2 linked regions of the Methylibium petroleiphilum PM1 genome follow. The protein of the gene in region 2 interacts with the protein of the main gene of each other region in a pairwise test. Links are inferred from orthologs where the notes say so. Each region holds a gene or a part of one and is shown on either strand. Other genes may lie near its edges.

Region 1 (5,747 bases), 220 kb from region 2 along the record:
CGAATGCGATCCGCTGGTCGACGAGGGCGTGGCCTACGGCGACGTGCTGCGCGCCGCGGGCGTGCCGGTGCAGCTGGAGCTGTGGCGCGGCGTGGTCCACGATTTCATCAAGATGGGCCGCGCGGTGCCGGAGGCGCGCCAGGCGCACGCCGCGGCGGCCCGGGCACTGAGGGAGGCCTTCTCGCCATGACGCTCCAACGCAGCGATTTCCGCCATCTGCACGCCCTGCGGGTGCGCTGGGCCGAGGTGGACATGCAGCAGATCGTGTTCAACGGCCACTATCTGATGTACTTCGACACCGCGCTGGCCGACTACTGGCGTGCGCTGGCCCTGCCTTACGCCGAGTCGATGCAGCACTTCGGCGGCGACCTGTATGTGCGCAAGGCGACGCTGGACTACCAGGGCTCGGCGCGCTACGACGACGTGCTCGACATCGGCATCCGCTGCACCCGCATCCGCACCTCATCGCTGCTGTTCCACGGCGCGGTGATGCGCGGCAACGACCTGCTGGTCAGCGGCGAGCTGGTCTACGTGTTCGCCGACCCGGCCACGCAGACCAGCCGGCCGGTGCCGCCGGCGCTGCGCGAGGTGTTGGAAGGCTTCGAGGCCGGCCAGTCCATGCTCGAGGTCCGCACCGGGGACTGGTCCACGCTGGGCGAGGCGGCGCGTTCGATCCGCACCGAGGTCTTCATCGACGAGCAGCGCATCCCGGCCGCGATGGAGTGGGACGCCTCCGATGCCACCGCGCTGCATGCGGTGGCCTGCAACCGCCTGGGCTTCCCGCTGGCAACCGGCCGTCTGGCGCAGGAGGCGCCGGGCCTGGCCCGCATCGGGCGCATGGCGGTGCGCCGGCCGCTGCGCGGCGGCCGGGCCGGGCGTGCGGTGCTGGACGCGCTGATCGCGCTGGCCGCCCGGCGCGGCGACGGCGAGATCGTGCTGAGCGCCCAGCTCTCGGCCGTGCCGTTCTACGCACGCGCCGGCTTCACGCAGAGCGGGCCGGGCTTCGAGGAAGCGGGCATCCCGCACGTGGAGATGCGCCGCAGCCTGTAGCGCGCCGGCATCGGCCGCGCTTGGTGCGACCGGCGCTGCGAGGCATCATGCCGGGATCATGACGAGGCAGCCCCGATGAGCACCGCAAGCGACGCACTGTTCAAGAAACTGGCCAACGACCTGGGCGTGGAGTTCTCCGAGGAGATTCGCGCCGTGCCGCACTACGAGGTGTCGGTCGAGCACGACGGCATCCTCTACGTCAGCGGCCAGATCCCGCGCATCCGCGGTGCGGTAGCGGTGGCAGGGCGCGTCGGCGCCGAGATCTCGCGCGAGGAGGCCCGCCATGCGGCCCGCATCTGCGTGGTGAAGGCGCTGGCCGTCGTGCGCCAGGCCGCCGGCGGCGACCTGAGCCGCGTGAAGCGCATCCTGCGCATGACGGTCTACGTGCAGAGCGCGCCGAACTTCACCGAGCACAGCGAGGTGGCCGACGCCGCCTCGGACATTCTCTACACGCTGTTCCAGCCGGGCGGCGGCCACACCCGCACCACGGTCGGCGTGGCCCAGCTGCCCAAGAACGCGGCGGTCGAGATCGACATGATCGTCGCGCTGGGCGACCGCGAGGCGGGCAGCAGCACGTTCTGAGCGGCCGGGGCGGACCGCGCGGCGGTTCAGGCGGTCGCGCTCAGCGCTTCGATGGCTTCGCCCAGCTCGAGCCAGCGCGTCTCGAAGGTCTCGATCTGCTCGCTGAGCAGCTTGAGGCGCTTGCCGCGCTCGGCGCGTTCGGCCGCCGTCAGCGACGGGTCGGACAGGCTGGCCGCCAGGGCGTCGCGCTCCGGCACCGCCGTGGCCAGCCGGGCTTCGAGCTTGCCGAACTCGGCCTTCAGCGGACGGGCCTGCTCGGCTGCCCGCTGGCGCGCCTGGGCCTGGGCCTTGCGGTCCTCGCGGCGGTCGACAGGCTCGTCCGGGGCTTTCGACGGCTTCGCGGTCGCCTCGACCACGGTCGGCGCTGCGGTCGCGCCCCGCGCCGCCTGGGCGTAGGCGCGGGCCTGCTCGCGCGACTGCTCCAGCAGCCAGCGCTGGTAGTCGTCGAGGTCGCCGTCGAACTCGCGCACGCCGCCGGCGGTGACGAGCCAGAACTCGTCGCAGACCTCGCGCAGCAGCGCGCGGTCGTGGCTGACCAGCATCACGGTGCCCTCGAACTCGTTGAGCGCCAGGGACAGCGCCTCGCGGGTGGCGAGGTCGAGGTGGTTGGTCGGCTCGTCGAGCAGCAGGAGGTTGGGGCGCTGCCAGACGATCATCGCCAGCACCAGGCGCGCCTTCTCGCCGCCGCTCAGCGAGCCGACCGGTTGGTGGACCATGTCGCCGGTGAAGCGGAACTGGCCCAGGAAATTGCGCAGCTCCTGCTCGCGCGCGCCCGGCGAGACCTGCTTGGCCAGCCGGATCATGTGTTCCATCGGCCCGCTCTCGGGCGTCAGCACGTCCATCTCCTGCTGTGCGAAGTAGCCGATCGCCAGGCCCTTGCCCTCGGTCACGCTGCCGCCCAGCGCCGGCAGGGCGCGCGCCAGCGTCTTGACCAGCGTCGACTTGCCCTGGCCGTTGGCACCGAGGATGCCGATGCGCTGGCCCGGCATGACCGAGCGGTCGATGTCGCGCACGATGGTGATCGGCTCGCCGCCTTCGACCGCGTAGCCACAGCGCATTTCGCGCATGGCCAGCATGGGGTTGGGCAGGTTGTCGGGCTCCCGGAACTCGAAGGCGAAGTCGGCCGCGGTCAGCACCGGCGCGATCTTCTCCATGCGCTCCAGCGCCTTCACGCGGCTCTGTGCCTGCTTGGCCTTGCTGGCCTTGGCCTTGAAGCGGTCGATGAAGCGCTGCAGCTGCGCCACCTTCTCCTGCTGGCGCCCGAATGCGGCCTGCTGCTGGCTCATGCGCTCGGCGCGCATGCCCTCGAAGGCGCTGTAGTTGCCGCCGTAGCGCGTGAGCTGGGTCTCCTCGAGGTGCACCGTCACGCGGGTGATGGCGTCGAGGAACTCGCGGTCGTGGCTGATGACCAGCATGGTGCCCTCGTAGCGCTGCAGCCAAGCCTCCAGCCACACCAGCGCGTCGAGGTCCAGGTGGTTGGTGGGCTCGTCGAGCAGAAGCAGGTCGCTCGGGCACATCAGCGCGCGGGCCAGCTGCAGCCGCATGCGCCAGCCGCCGGAGAAGCTGTTGACCGGCGCGTCCAGCTGGGCGCTCTTGAAGCCCAGGCCCAGCATCAGCGCCTGGGCCCGCGGCGAGGCGTCGAAGGCGCCGACCTCGGCGAGCAGGCCGTGCGCCTCGCCGATCGCGTTGCCGTCGTCGGCCGCTTCGGCGGCGGCCAGCGCGGCCTGTGCCTCCATCAACCGGGTGTCGCCTTCCAGCACGAAGGCGGTGGCCGGCTGGTCGGTCTCGGGCATGTTCTGCGCCACCTCGGCCATGCGCCAGCGCGGCGGGATCGAGAAATCGCCGGCATCGGCCTGCAGCCGGTGTGTCAGCAGCGCGAACAGCGAGGACTTGCCGGCGCCGTTGCGGCCGACCAGGCCGACCTTCTCGCCGGGGTTCAGCGTGAGGTTGGCGCCTTGCAGCACGATCTTGGGGCCGCGGCGCAGGGTGAGATTCTTGAGAACGATCATGAGGACAGCAGGGAAGCCCGGGTCAGCAGCAGCACCTGGTCGTCGCCGGCGCTGGTTTCGAGCCACACGGCCTCGATGGTGGGAAAGGCGCGCTCGAAGTTCGCGCGCTCGTTGCCGATCTCCAGCACGAGCACGGCATCTTCGGTCATCTGCGCCGGCGCGTCTTGCAGCAGCTTGCGCACGAAGTCCATGCCGTCCTCGCCGCCGGCCAGCGCCAGCTCGGGTTCGGCCCGGTACTCCGGCGGCAGGTCCGCCATCGATGCGGCATTCACGTAAGGCGGGTTGCAGAGGATCAGGTCGTAGGGGCCGTGCACGCGCGCCAGGCCGTCGGAGCGCAGCAGCGTGACGCGATCGCCCAGGCCGTGAGCGTCGACGTTGATCTTCGCCACGGCGAGCGCGTCCTCGGACAGGTCGCTGCCGTCGACGCTCACCTCGGGCCAGGCCATCGCGGCCAGCACCGCGAGGCTGCCGTTGCCGGTGCACAGGTCGAGCACGCGTCGCGTGTGGGCGCCGAGCCAGGCGTCGATCGTGCCGTCGGCCAGCAGCTCGGCGATGAAGCTGCGCGGCACGATGGTCCGCTCGTCGACGTAGAAGGCCACGCCCTGCAGCCAGGCCTGCTTGGTCAGGTAGGCCGCCGGCAGGCGTTGGCGGATGCGACGGTCGATCAGCGCGTCGACCACCAATCGCTCGCTCGCGGACACCGGTCGCGCGGCGTGCTCGTCCAGCCCGTCGAGCGGCAGGTCCAGCGCCCACTGCACCAGCCAGGCGGCCTCGTCGAAGGCATGGGTCGTGCCGTGCCCGAACGACACCCCGGCCTCCTGCAGGCGCGCGGCCTGCGCCTCGACCAGCTCGATCAGCGTCATGCGACCAGACGCTCGAGCGTGCTGCGGTAGATCTCCTTCAGCGGCTCGATCTCGGCCACCGCGACGTGCTCGTCGATCTGGTGGATGCTGGCATTGACCGGCCCGCATTCGACCACCTGCGGGCAGACGGTGGCGATGAAGCGGCCGTCGGAGGTGCCGCCGGTGGTGGACAGCTCGGTCGTGCGGCCGGTCACCTGCAAGATCGCGCTGCCCAGCGCCTCGGTCAGGCTGCCGGGGCGCGTGAGGAAGGGCCGACCGCCCAGCGTCCAGTCGATCGTGTACTGCAGGCCGTGGCGGTCCAGCACCGCGGCGAGGCGCTGCTGCAGGGTCTCCGGCGTCGATTCGGTCGAGAAACGGAAGTTGAAGTCGACCACCGCCTCACCCGGGATGACATTGCTCGCGCCGGTGCCCGCGTGCAGGTTCGAGACCTGCCAGCTGGTCGGCGGGAAATGTTCGTTGCCGCCGTCCCAGACCACTTGCACCAGCTCGGCCAGCGCCGGCGCCACCGCGTGGATCGGGTTCTTCGCCAGGTGCGGGTAGGCGATGTGACCCTGCACGCCTTGCACGACCAGCCGGCCCGACAGCGAGCCGCGGCGGCCGTTCTTGATCATGTCGCCCACCGCGTTCACCGAGGTCGGTTCGCCGACGATGCAGCCGTCGAGCCGCTCGCCGCGCGCCTGCAGCCAGCGCACCACCTGCGTGGTGCCATCGAGCGCAGGGCCTTCCTCATCGCTGGTCAGCAGCAGCGCGATCGAACCAGCGTGTCGGGGATACGCCGCGACGAATTCCTCGATCGCGACCACCATGCAGGCGATCGAGGTTTTCATGTCGGCCGCGCCGCGCCCGTAGAGACGGCCATCGCGGTGGCTGGGCACGAACGGGTCGCTGGTCCAGCGCTCCAGCGGGCCGGTGGGCACCACGTCGGTGTGGCCGGCGAACACGAGCGTGAAGCCGTCGGCGGAACGGCCGCGGCGCACGGCCCACAGATTGGTGACGCGGAAGTCGTCCGGGCCGCTCTCGAGCGTGTGGCAGTCGAAGCCCTGCGCCTGGAGCCGCTGCACGACCAGCGCCTGGCATCCGGCGTCCTCGGGCGTGACGGAAGCGCGCGCGATCAGTTGCTCGGCGAGCGCAAGCGCCGTCGGGGGCAGGGCACTCATCCGCGCGATCGACTCACAGCGCGCCGAAGTTCGTGCGGCGATCGTCCTGCCGCACGTCGAGCGTGATGTCGGTGAAGGACGGGCCC
Region 2 (7,844 bases):
CGCGCACCACGTCGCCGATGGCCCACACCTTCGGCAGGTTGGTGCGGCAGTCGTCGTCGACCACGATCGCGCCGCGCTCGTCGAGCTTCAGTCCCACCGCCTCGGCGTTCAGGCCGGTGGTGTTGGGCACGCGGCCGATCGACACGATCAGCTTGTCGACTTCCAGCGTCTTGGCATCGCCCTTGGCGCTGGTGTAACTGACGCTGACGCCCTTCTTGTCCTTCTTGACTTCGCTGATCTTCACGCCCAGCTCGATCTTCAGGCGCTGCCTCATGAAGGCCTTCTGGGCTTCCTTGGCGATCTGTTCGTCGACCGCGCCCAGGAAGGTCGGCAGCGCTTCCAGCACCGTCACCTCGGCGCCCAGGCGGCGCCACACCGAGCCCATCTCGAGGCCGATCACGCCCGAGCCGATGACGCCCAGCTTCGCCGGCACCGACGGGATGCGCAGCGCCCCGTCGTTGCTGAGGATGCTCTCCTCGTCGAACGGTGCACCCGGCAGCGCACGTGCACTCGAGCCGGTCGCGATGATGATGTCCTTGCCGATCAGCGTGTCCTCGGTGGCGCCGCTGACCTTGATCTCGTAGCCGGCGTCACCGGCCTTCACGAACGAGCCGCGGCCGTGGAAGAAGCTGACCTTGTTCTTCTTGAACAGATAGAGGATGCCGTCGTTGTTCTGCTTCACGACGGTGTCCTTGCGCCCCAGCATCTTCGCGACGTCGATGCTCAGATCCTTCAGTCCGATGCCGTGGTCGGCGAACGCATGGCCGGCGTGTTCGAAGTGCTCGCTCGACTGCAGCAGCGCCTTCGACGGGATGCAGCCCACGTTCGTGCAGGTGCCGCCCGGCGCTGGACCGCCCTTGTCGTTCTTCCACTCGTCGATGCAGGCGGTGTTGAAACCCAGCTGCGCCGCACGGATGGCAGCGATGTAGCCGCCCGGGCCGCCGCCGATGACGACGACGTCGAAAGTCTTGCTCATGAGAATGCTCCGAAAGGCTCGCCGCGTTCAGTGGGCGAGCTTGAGTGTGATGACGCCACCGACGATCAGTGCCACGCCGAGGTACCGCGCCAGCGACGCCGAGTCGCCGAAGAACAGCACCCCGATCAGGAAGGTGCCTGCGCCGCCGATGCCGGTCCAGACCGCGTAGGCCGTGCCGATGGGGATCTCGCGCTGGGCCAGCCACAGCAGCCAACCCGACAGCCCCATCGACAGCACGGCAGCGGCGATGCCCCAGACCTTGTAGGCCGGTTGCTGCGACAGCTTGAAACCGACCGGCCAGCCGATCTCGAACAGGCCCGCCAGCGCGAGGTAGATCCAGGCCATGCTCGTCAATCGGGAACCGGTCTCGAGACGATCAGATATCGAACAGCAGGCGCGCCGGGTCTTCCAGCGCTTCCTTCATCGCCACGAGGCCCAGAACCGCCTCGCGGCCGTCGATGATGCGGTGGTCGTAGGACATCGCCAGGTAGTTCATCGGCCGGATCACGATCTGGCCGTTCTCGACCACCGCGCGGTCCTTCGTCGCGTGCACGCCCAGGATGGCGCTCTGCGGCGGGTTGATGATCGGCGTGCTCAGCATCGAACCGAAGGTGCCACCGTTGGAGATGGAGAAGGTGCCGCCGGTCAGGTCCTCGAGCGACAGCTTGCCGTCGCGGGCCTTCTGGCCGAATTCGGCGATCTTCTTCTCGATGTCGGCGAAGCTCATCTGGTCGGCGTTGCGCAGGATCGGCACCACCAGGCCGCGCGGCGAGCCCACCGCGATGCCGATGTCGAAGTAGCCGTGGTAGACGATGTCGTTGCCGTCCACGCTGGCGTTGATGACCGGGTAGCGCTTGAGCGCCGCGACCGCCGCCTTCACGAAGAAGCTCATGAAGCCGATCTTGACGCCGTGTTCCTTCTCGAACTTCTCCTGGAAACGCTTGCGCATCTCCATCACCGGGGCCATGTTGACCTCGTTGAAGGTGGTCAGGATGGCGTTGGTCGCCTGCGACTGCAGCAGCCGCTCGGCCACGCGGGCCCGCAGGCGCGACATCGGCACGCGCTGCTCGGGGCGGTCGCCCAAGTTCAGCGCGGCCGGCACCGTGACGGCGGGCAGCGCCTTGGCGACGGATGGCGCGACCGGCACCGAGACGGCAGCCGCTGCCGGGGCAGCGACGGCGGGCGCCGCTGCCTTGGCGCCGGTCTGCAGCGCTGCCTGCACGTCGCCCTTGGTCACGCGACCATCCTTGCCGCTACCGGCCACCTGGCCCGCACCCAGCTGGTTCTCGGCCAGCAGCTTCGCGGCCGCGGGCATCGCCACGTCGCCCTTCGCGCCGGCCGTATCGGACGCGGCGCCGGGCGCCGGCTTGACCTCGGGCACCGGCTTGACCTCGAGCGGGCTGACCGCTTCCTTGCCCTCGGTATCGATCTTCGCGATCACCTCGTCGCTGACGCAGCTCTCGCCGTCGTTCTTGACCAGTTGCGCCAGCACGCCGGCAGCCGGTGCCGGCACCTCGAGCACGACCTTGTCGGTCTCGATCTCGATCAGGATCTCATCGATCGCCACGGCTTCGCCGGGCTTCTTCTTCCACTGCAGCAGCGTCGCTTCGGCAACGGACTCGCTCAGCTGGGGGACTTTGACTTCAATGATGGCCATGGAATGCTTTCTTCGTTGTTTGGATGACGCATCGCGCGGATCCGGCAGCTCCGACCGGCGCAAGGGCCGGTCGAAGGCCGCGGTTCATCGCCGCGCACGCGTCCGCGATGACGTCACTTGGACAGGACGAATCCCTTGAGCTTGCCGTAGGCCTGGTCCAGCAGGGCCTTGAGCTGCTCCTGGTGCAGGTGCGCGTAGCCGACGGCTGGCGAGGCAGACGCCGGTCGGCCGGCGTAGCCGAGCTTCTGCCCCTCGAGCATGTTCTCGTGCACGTAGTGCTGCACGAAGAACCACGCGCCCTGGTTCTGCGGCTCGTCCTGGCACCACACCACGTCGGTCGCGTTCGGGTACTTCTTCAATTCGGTCGCGAAGGCCTTGTGCGGGAAGGGATAGAGCTGCTCCACGCGCAGGATCACCACGTCGGTGCTCTTCTTCTCGTCGCGACGCTTCACCAAGTCGTAGTAGACCTTGCCCGAGCACGCGATCACGCGCTTGACCTTGGCCGCGTCGATGTCGGCGTTCTGCTCGGGGATGACCGTGCGGAATTCGCCGCGGGTGAACTCCGACAGCGGCGACGCCGCGTCCTTGTTGCGCAGCAGCGACTTCGGCGTCATCACCACCAGCGGCTTGCGGAACATGCGCACCTGCTGGCGACGCAGCAGATGGAAGATCTGACTCGCCGAGGTCGGCTGGCAGACCTGCATGTTGTTGTCCGCCGCCAGCTGCATGAAGCGCTCGAGGCGCGCCGAGCTGTGCTCAGGTCCCTGCCCTTCGTAGCCGTGCGGCAGCAGCAGCGTGAGTCCGTTCGCGCGGCCCCACTTCACCTCGCCGGAGGCGATGAACTGGTCGATCACGACCTGCGCGCCGTTGACGAAGTCGCCGAACTGCGCTTCCCAGATCGTCAGCGTGGTCGGGTCGGCCGAGGCGTAGCCGTACTCGAAGCCGAGCACCGCCTCTTCCGACAGGATGGAGTCGATCACGACGAACGGCGCCTGGCCGTCGGCCACGTGCTGCAGCGGCGTCCAAGTACCTTCGTCCCACTTCTCGCGGTTCTGGTCGTGCAGCACTGCATGGCGGTGGGTGAAGGTGCCGCGGCCGCAGTCCTCGCCGGACAGACGTACCGGATAGCCGCTCGCCACCAGCGAGGCGTAGGCGAGGTGCTCGCCCATGCCCCAGTCGACGTTGATCTCGCCGCGGCCCATCGCCGCGCGGTCGGCGAGCACCTTCTCGACCAGCGGATGGACCTTGAAGCCCTTCGGGATGGTCGTGATGCGCTCGGCCAGACGCTTGATCTCGGCCAGCGGCAGCGCGGTGTCGGCCGCGTCGGTCCACTTGCGGTTCAGGTAGGGCGTCCAGTCGACCGCGTACTTGCTCTTGTAGTTGGTCAGCACCGGGTCGACCGTGTGCTTGCCGGCGTCCATCGCGGCACGGAAGGCCTTCACCATCGCGTCGGGCTCGTCGGGCTTCAGCGTGCCCTGGGCGACCAGCTTGTCGGCGTACAGCTTGCGCGTGCCGGGGTGGGCCGCGATCTTCTTGTACATCAGCGGCTGGGTCAGCGACGGCGTGTCCTGCTCGTTGTGGCCCAGCTTGCGGAAGCAGATGATGTCGACGACGACGTCCTTGTTGAACTCCTGCCGGTAGTCGAGCGCGAGCTGGGTGCACAGCACCACGGCCTCGGGATCGTCGCCGTTCACGTGCAGCACCGGCGCCTCGATCATCTTGACCACGTCGGTGCAATACAACGTGGAACGCGAGTCGCGCGGGTCGCTGGTGGTGAAGCCGATCTGGTTGTTGATGACCAGGTGCACCGTGCCGCCGGTGTAGTAGCCACGCGTCTGCGCCAGCGCCAGCGTCTCCATCACCACGCCCTGCCCGGCGAAGGCCGCGTCACCGTGCACCAGCACCGGCAGCACCGTGTCGCCTTCCTTGTCGCCGCGTCGGTCGAGTCGCGCCTTGACGGAACCTTCCACCACCGGATTCACGATCTCCAGGTGCGAGGGGTTGAACGACAGGCTCAGGTGGACCGGGCCGCCCGGCGTGGTCACGTCGCTGGAGAAGCCCTGGTGGTACTTCACGTCACCCGCCGGCAGTTCTTCCTTGGCGGTGTGGTCGAACTCGGCGAACAGGTCCTTGGGCATCTTGCCCAGCGTGTTGACCAGCACGTTGAGGCGGCCACGGTGGGCCATGCCGATCACGATCTCCTGGACGCCGCGCTCGCCGCCGCGCTGCACCACCTCGTCCATCGAGGCGATGAAGCTCTCGCCGCCCTCGAGCGAGAAGCGCTTCTGGCCGACGTACTTGGTGTGCAGATAGCGCTCCAGGCCTTCGGAGGCGGTCAGCCGATCGAGGATGTGGGTCTTCTGCGCCGCGGAGAAGCTCGGCTTGGCCCGCACGCTTTCGAGCCGCTGCTGCCACCAGCGCTTCTCGACCGGCTCGGTGATGTGCATGAACTCGGCGCCGATGGAGCCACAGTAGGTCTCGCGCAGCGCCTGCAGGATCTCACGCAGCGTCTGCTGTTCGGCGGTGGTGAAGTAGGTGTTCGTAGCGCTGAACGTGATGTCCATGTCGGACTCGCTCAGGTCGTAGAACGCCGGCTCCAGTTCGGGAATCTTGGGGCGCTCGGTGCGCTTGAGCGGGTCGAGGTCGGCCCAGCGGGCGCCCAGCGTGCGGTAGGCCGCGATCAGCGACTGCACGTGCACCTGCTTGCGCGCGACCGCCAGTTCGGCGGCGCTGGCCTTGACGGCGAAGGCGTTGGCCTTGGCGCGCTGCGCGAAGGATTCGACGACCGGCGCATGCGCCACGTCGCGGGATTCGGAGCCGTCGGTGGCCGGTACGTGCTGAAGCGCGTCGAAGTAGGCGCGCCATTTCTCGGGGACCGAACCCGGGTTGTCGAGATAGGACTCGTACAGTTCCTCGACGTAGGGCGCGTTGCCCCCGAACAGGTACGAGTTCGACCGGTACTGCTGCATCATCTTCGCTCACCTTTCACCCTGGTATCCAGGACGTTGGCTGGTTGAAAAACCTTCCGCGACACGGCTGGACCGGTTGGCGGATTGCGACCCGCCTTTGCTTGTTCAACAGAACCAGAAAAGGGGACGGGAAGGACCAAATTTCGAGGTGCACTGTAGCACCGCGGCGGGGCGCTGTCCCGTGAACCGGCACCAGAACAGGCCGGAATCCGGCCGTTCATCGGCGTTTCACGATCGTGCGGACGGCCTTCGCTACTGCACGGCGCGCGAGGCCGGCGGCTGGTCGCGGGGCGCCGTGAAGACCTCGCCGCCGTCGACCGCATCGAAGTGGTACTGGGCGCCACAGAACTCGCAGCCCACCTCGGCCAGCCCGCGCTCGGCGATCAGGCCGTCGAACTCCTCGCGCCCCAGGCCGCGCAGCATGCGCGCCACGCGCTCCCGCGAGCAGCTGCAGGCGAAGCGCGGCCCGTGCTCGCCGGTCAGCGGCTCGAAGCGGCGCACGGTCTCCTCCCAGAACAGCCGCCGCAGCAGGGTGTCGGCGTCCAGCGTCAGCAACTCCTCGCGCGTCAGCGTCGCACTGAGGTGGGCGATGCGGTTGTAGGCCTCGTTGAGGCCGATCTCGTCCTCGTTCCGCGCGCCGAGGTTGCCTTCGCCCTCGACCGGCAGGCGCTGGATCAGCAGGCCGGCGGCCACGTCGTCGTTCGCCGCCAGCACGAGCTTGGTGTCGAGCTGCTCCGACTGCAGCATGTAGTGCTCCAGCACCTCCGACAGCTGCTGCAGCGGCTCGCGCCGGTCACCATGCAGCGGCACCACGCCCTGATAGGGCTGCTGGCCCGGGTAGCGGTCCTTGGGGTCCAGCGTGATCGCGCAATGGCCGCGCCCGCCCACGTTGACCAGCGCCTCCAGCCGCGCGCCGGCCGGCACGTCGCCGACCACCGTGGCCGTGGCCCGCAGCGCCAGGTCGGGCTGCACCTCGGCCACCGCCAGCTTCACCGGCCCGTCGCCCGAGATCTGCAGCACCAGTGCGCCGTTGAACTTGATGCTGGCCTGCATCAGCACCCCGGCGGCCGCCATCTCGCCGAGCAGCGTGCGCACCGGCGCCGGATGCGCCCGCTCTGTCCCCCGGCGTGCCAGCAGTTCGGTCCACGCGCCGGTCAAACGCACCAGCATGCCGCGCACCGGCAGGCCCTCGAAGATGAATTTATGGAGTTCGCTCATGACTGCCCCTCGCCCGATGGATCCGGCTGCATATGGGGCTCAACCCACGCGCTTCAACGTGGCCTTGAAGCGCTGCCCGCGCTCCACATAGGTCTGGGTGCCGCGCCGCATGCGCGCGATGTCCTCCTCGCTCAGCGGCCGCACCGCCTTGGCAGGGCTGCCGAGGATCAGCATGCCGTCCTCGAACTCCTTGCCTTCGGTGACCAGCGCGCCGGCACCGACGAGGCAGTTGCGGCCGATCTTCGCGCGGTTGAGCACCACCGCCTGGATGCCGATCAGGGCGCCGTCGCCGACGGTGCAGCCGTGCAGCATCGCCTGGTGCCCCACGGTGACGCCCTCGCCCACCACCAGCGGACAGCCCGGGTCGGTGTGCAGCACGCTGCCTTCCTGCACGTTGGAGTGGCGACCGATGACGATGGGCTCGTTGTCGCCGCGCATCGTGACCTGCGACCACACGCTGGCGCCTTCGCCGATCTCCACGCTGCCGATCAGCTCGGCGCTCTCGGCCACATAGGCCGTCGCGTGCACCTGCGGCACGCGATCATCGAGCTGGTACAGGGCCATGGGCAACTCCGGCAAAGCGATAATTTTACGGATGCATCCCGACCTGCCCTGCGCCGGCGAGCAAGCCCTTGAACTGCGAAGCCAAGCGCTGACGCTGCTGCAGGAATGCGATCCACTGGCCAAGGCTTCTGCGGCGCGCGCACTGCTGGCCCGGCGCGATGCGCTCGCGCTCGACACCACGGCCATGCTTCAGCCTGCAGGCCCGCTGCCCGGCCGGCCCGCACGGCCCCTGCTGCTGCCGGCGCTGCGCGTGCCGCAACGTTCGATGGCCAGTCCCGAGGGCCGGGCCTCGCTGCTGCACGCCATCGCCCACATCGAGTTCAACGCGATCAAGTACGTTTAGAACGTAGGAAGTTACAACGCGTAACCGATCACGCCTGGGCCGGTGTGAATCTCACTTGAACAACGCTTCACGAAGCTGCTTGATCATGTCAACGAGCGACGTGGTCTTGTTGTTCTC

Evidence for each region. Proteins that work in one complex are often made in the same cells at the same time.
Region 1: the proteins of MPE_RS10160 (region 2) and MPE_RS09075 interact in binary tests that used the Escherichia coli proteins (3 or more experiments, as listed by UniProt). The link is inferred for Methylibium petroleiphilum PM1 from one-to-one orthologs.

Annotation. Positions count from the first base shown.
Region 1 is NC_008825.1:1,937,374-1,943,120, forward strand. Bases 1,151-4,149 are described here. They hold MPE_RS09075 (ABC-F family ATP-binding cassette domain-containing protein), read right to left. Parts: upstream 3,642-4,149; coding sequence 1,659-3,641; downstream 1,151-1,658. Other genes in these bases: MPE_RS09070 (RidA family protein), read left to right, coding at 1,151-1,632; prmB (50S ribosomal protein L3 N(5)-glutamine methyltransferase), read right to left, coding at 3,638-4,149. Also shown: MPE_RS09060 (alpha/beta hydrolase), read left to right, coding at 1-190; MPE_RS09065 (YbgC/FadM family acyl-CoA thioesterase), read left to right, coding at 187-1,050; more of MPE_RS09070, read left to right, coding at 1,126-1,150; more of prmB, read right to left, coding at 4,150-4,504; dapE (succinyl-diaminopimelate desuccinylase), read right to left, coding at 4,501-5,652; MPE_RS09090 (PilT/PilU family type 4a pilus ATPase), read right to left, coding at 5,675-5,747. UniProt on the Escherichia coli protein: Genetic data indicate it may be involved in ribosome assembly or function.
Region 2 is NC_008825.1:2,153,369-2,161,212, forward strand. What follows is about bases 2,547-5,913. They hold MPE_RS10160 (2-oxoglutarate dehydrogenase E1 component), read right to left. Parts: upstream 5,606-5,913; coding sequence 2,747-5,605; downstream 2,547-2,746. Other genes in these bases: odhB (2-oxoglutarate dehydrogenase complex dihydrolipoyllysine-residue succinyltransferase), read right to left, coding at 2,547-2,633; hslO (Hsp33 family molecular chaperone HslO), read right to left, coding at 5,855-5,913. In the rest of the region: lpdA (dihydrolipoyl dehydrogenase), read right to left, coding at 1-976; MPE_RS10150 (DMT family transporter), read right to left, coding at 1,004-1,321; more of odhB, read right to left, coding at 1,353-2,546; more of hslO, read right to left, coding at 5,914-6,820; MPE_RS10170 (gamma carbonic anhydrase family protein), read right to left, coding at 6,860-7,384; MPE_RS10175 (DUF455 family protein), read left to right, coding at 7,383-7,727; MPE_RS23970 (hypothetical protein), read right to left, coding at 7,779-7,844. UniProt on the Escherichia coli protein: E1 component of the 2-oxoglutarate dehydrogenase (OGDH) complex which catalyzes the decarboxylation of 2-oxoglutarate, the first step in the conversion of 2-oxoglutarate to succinyl-CoA and CO(2).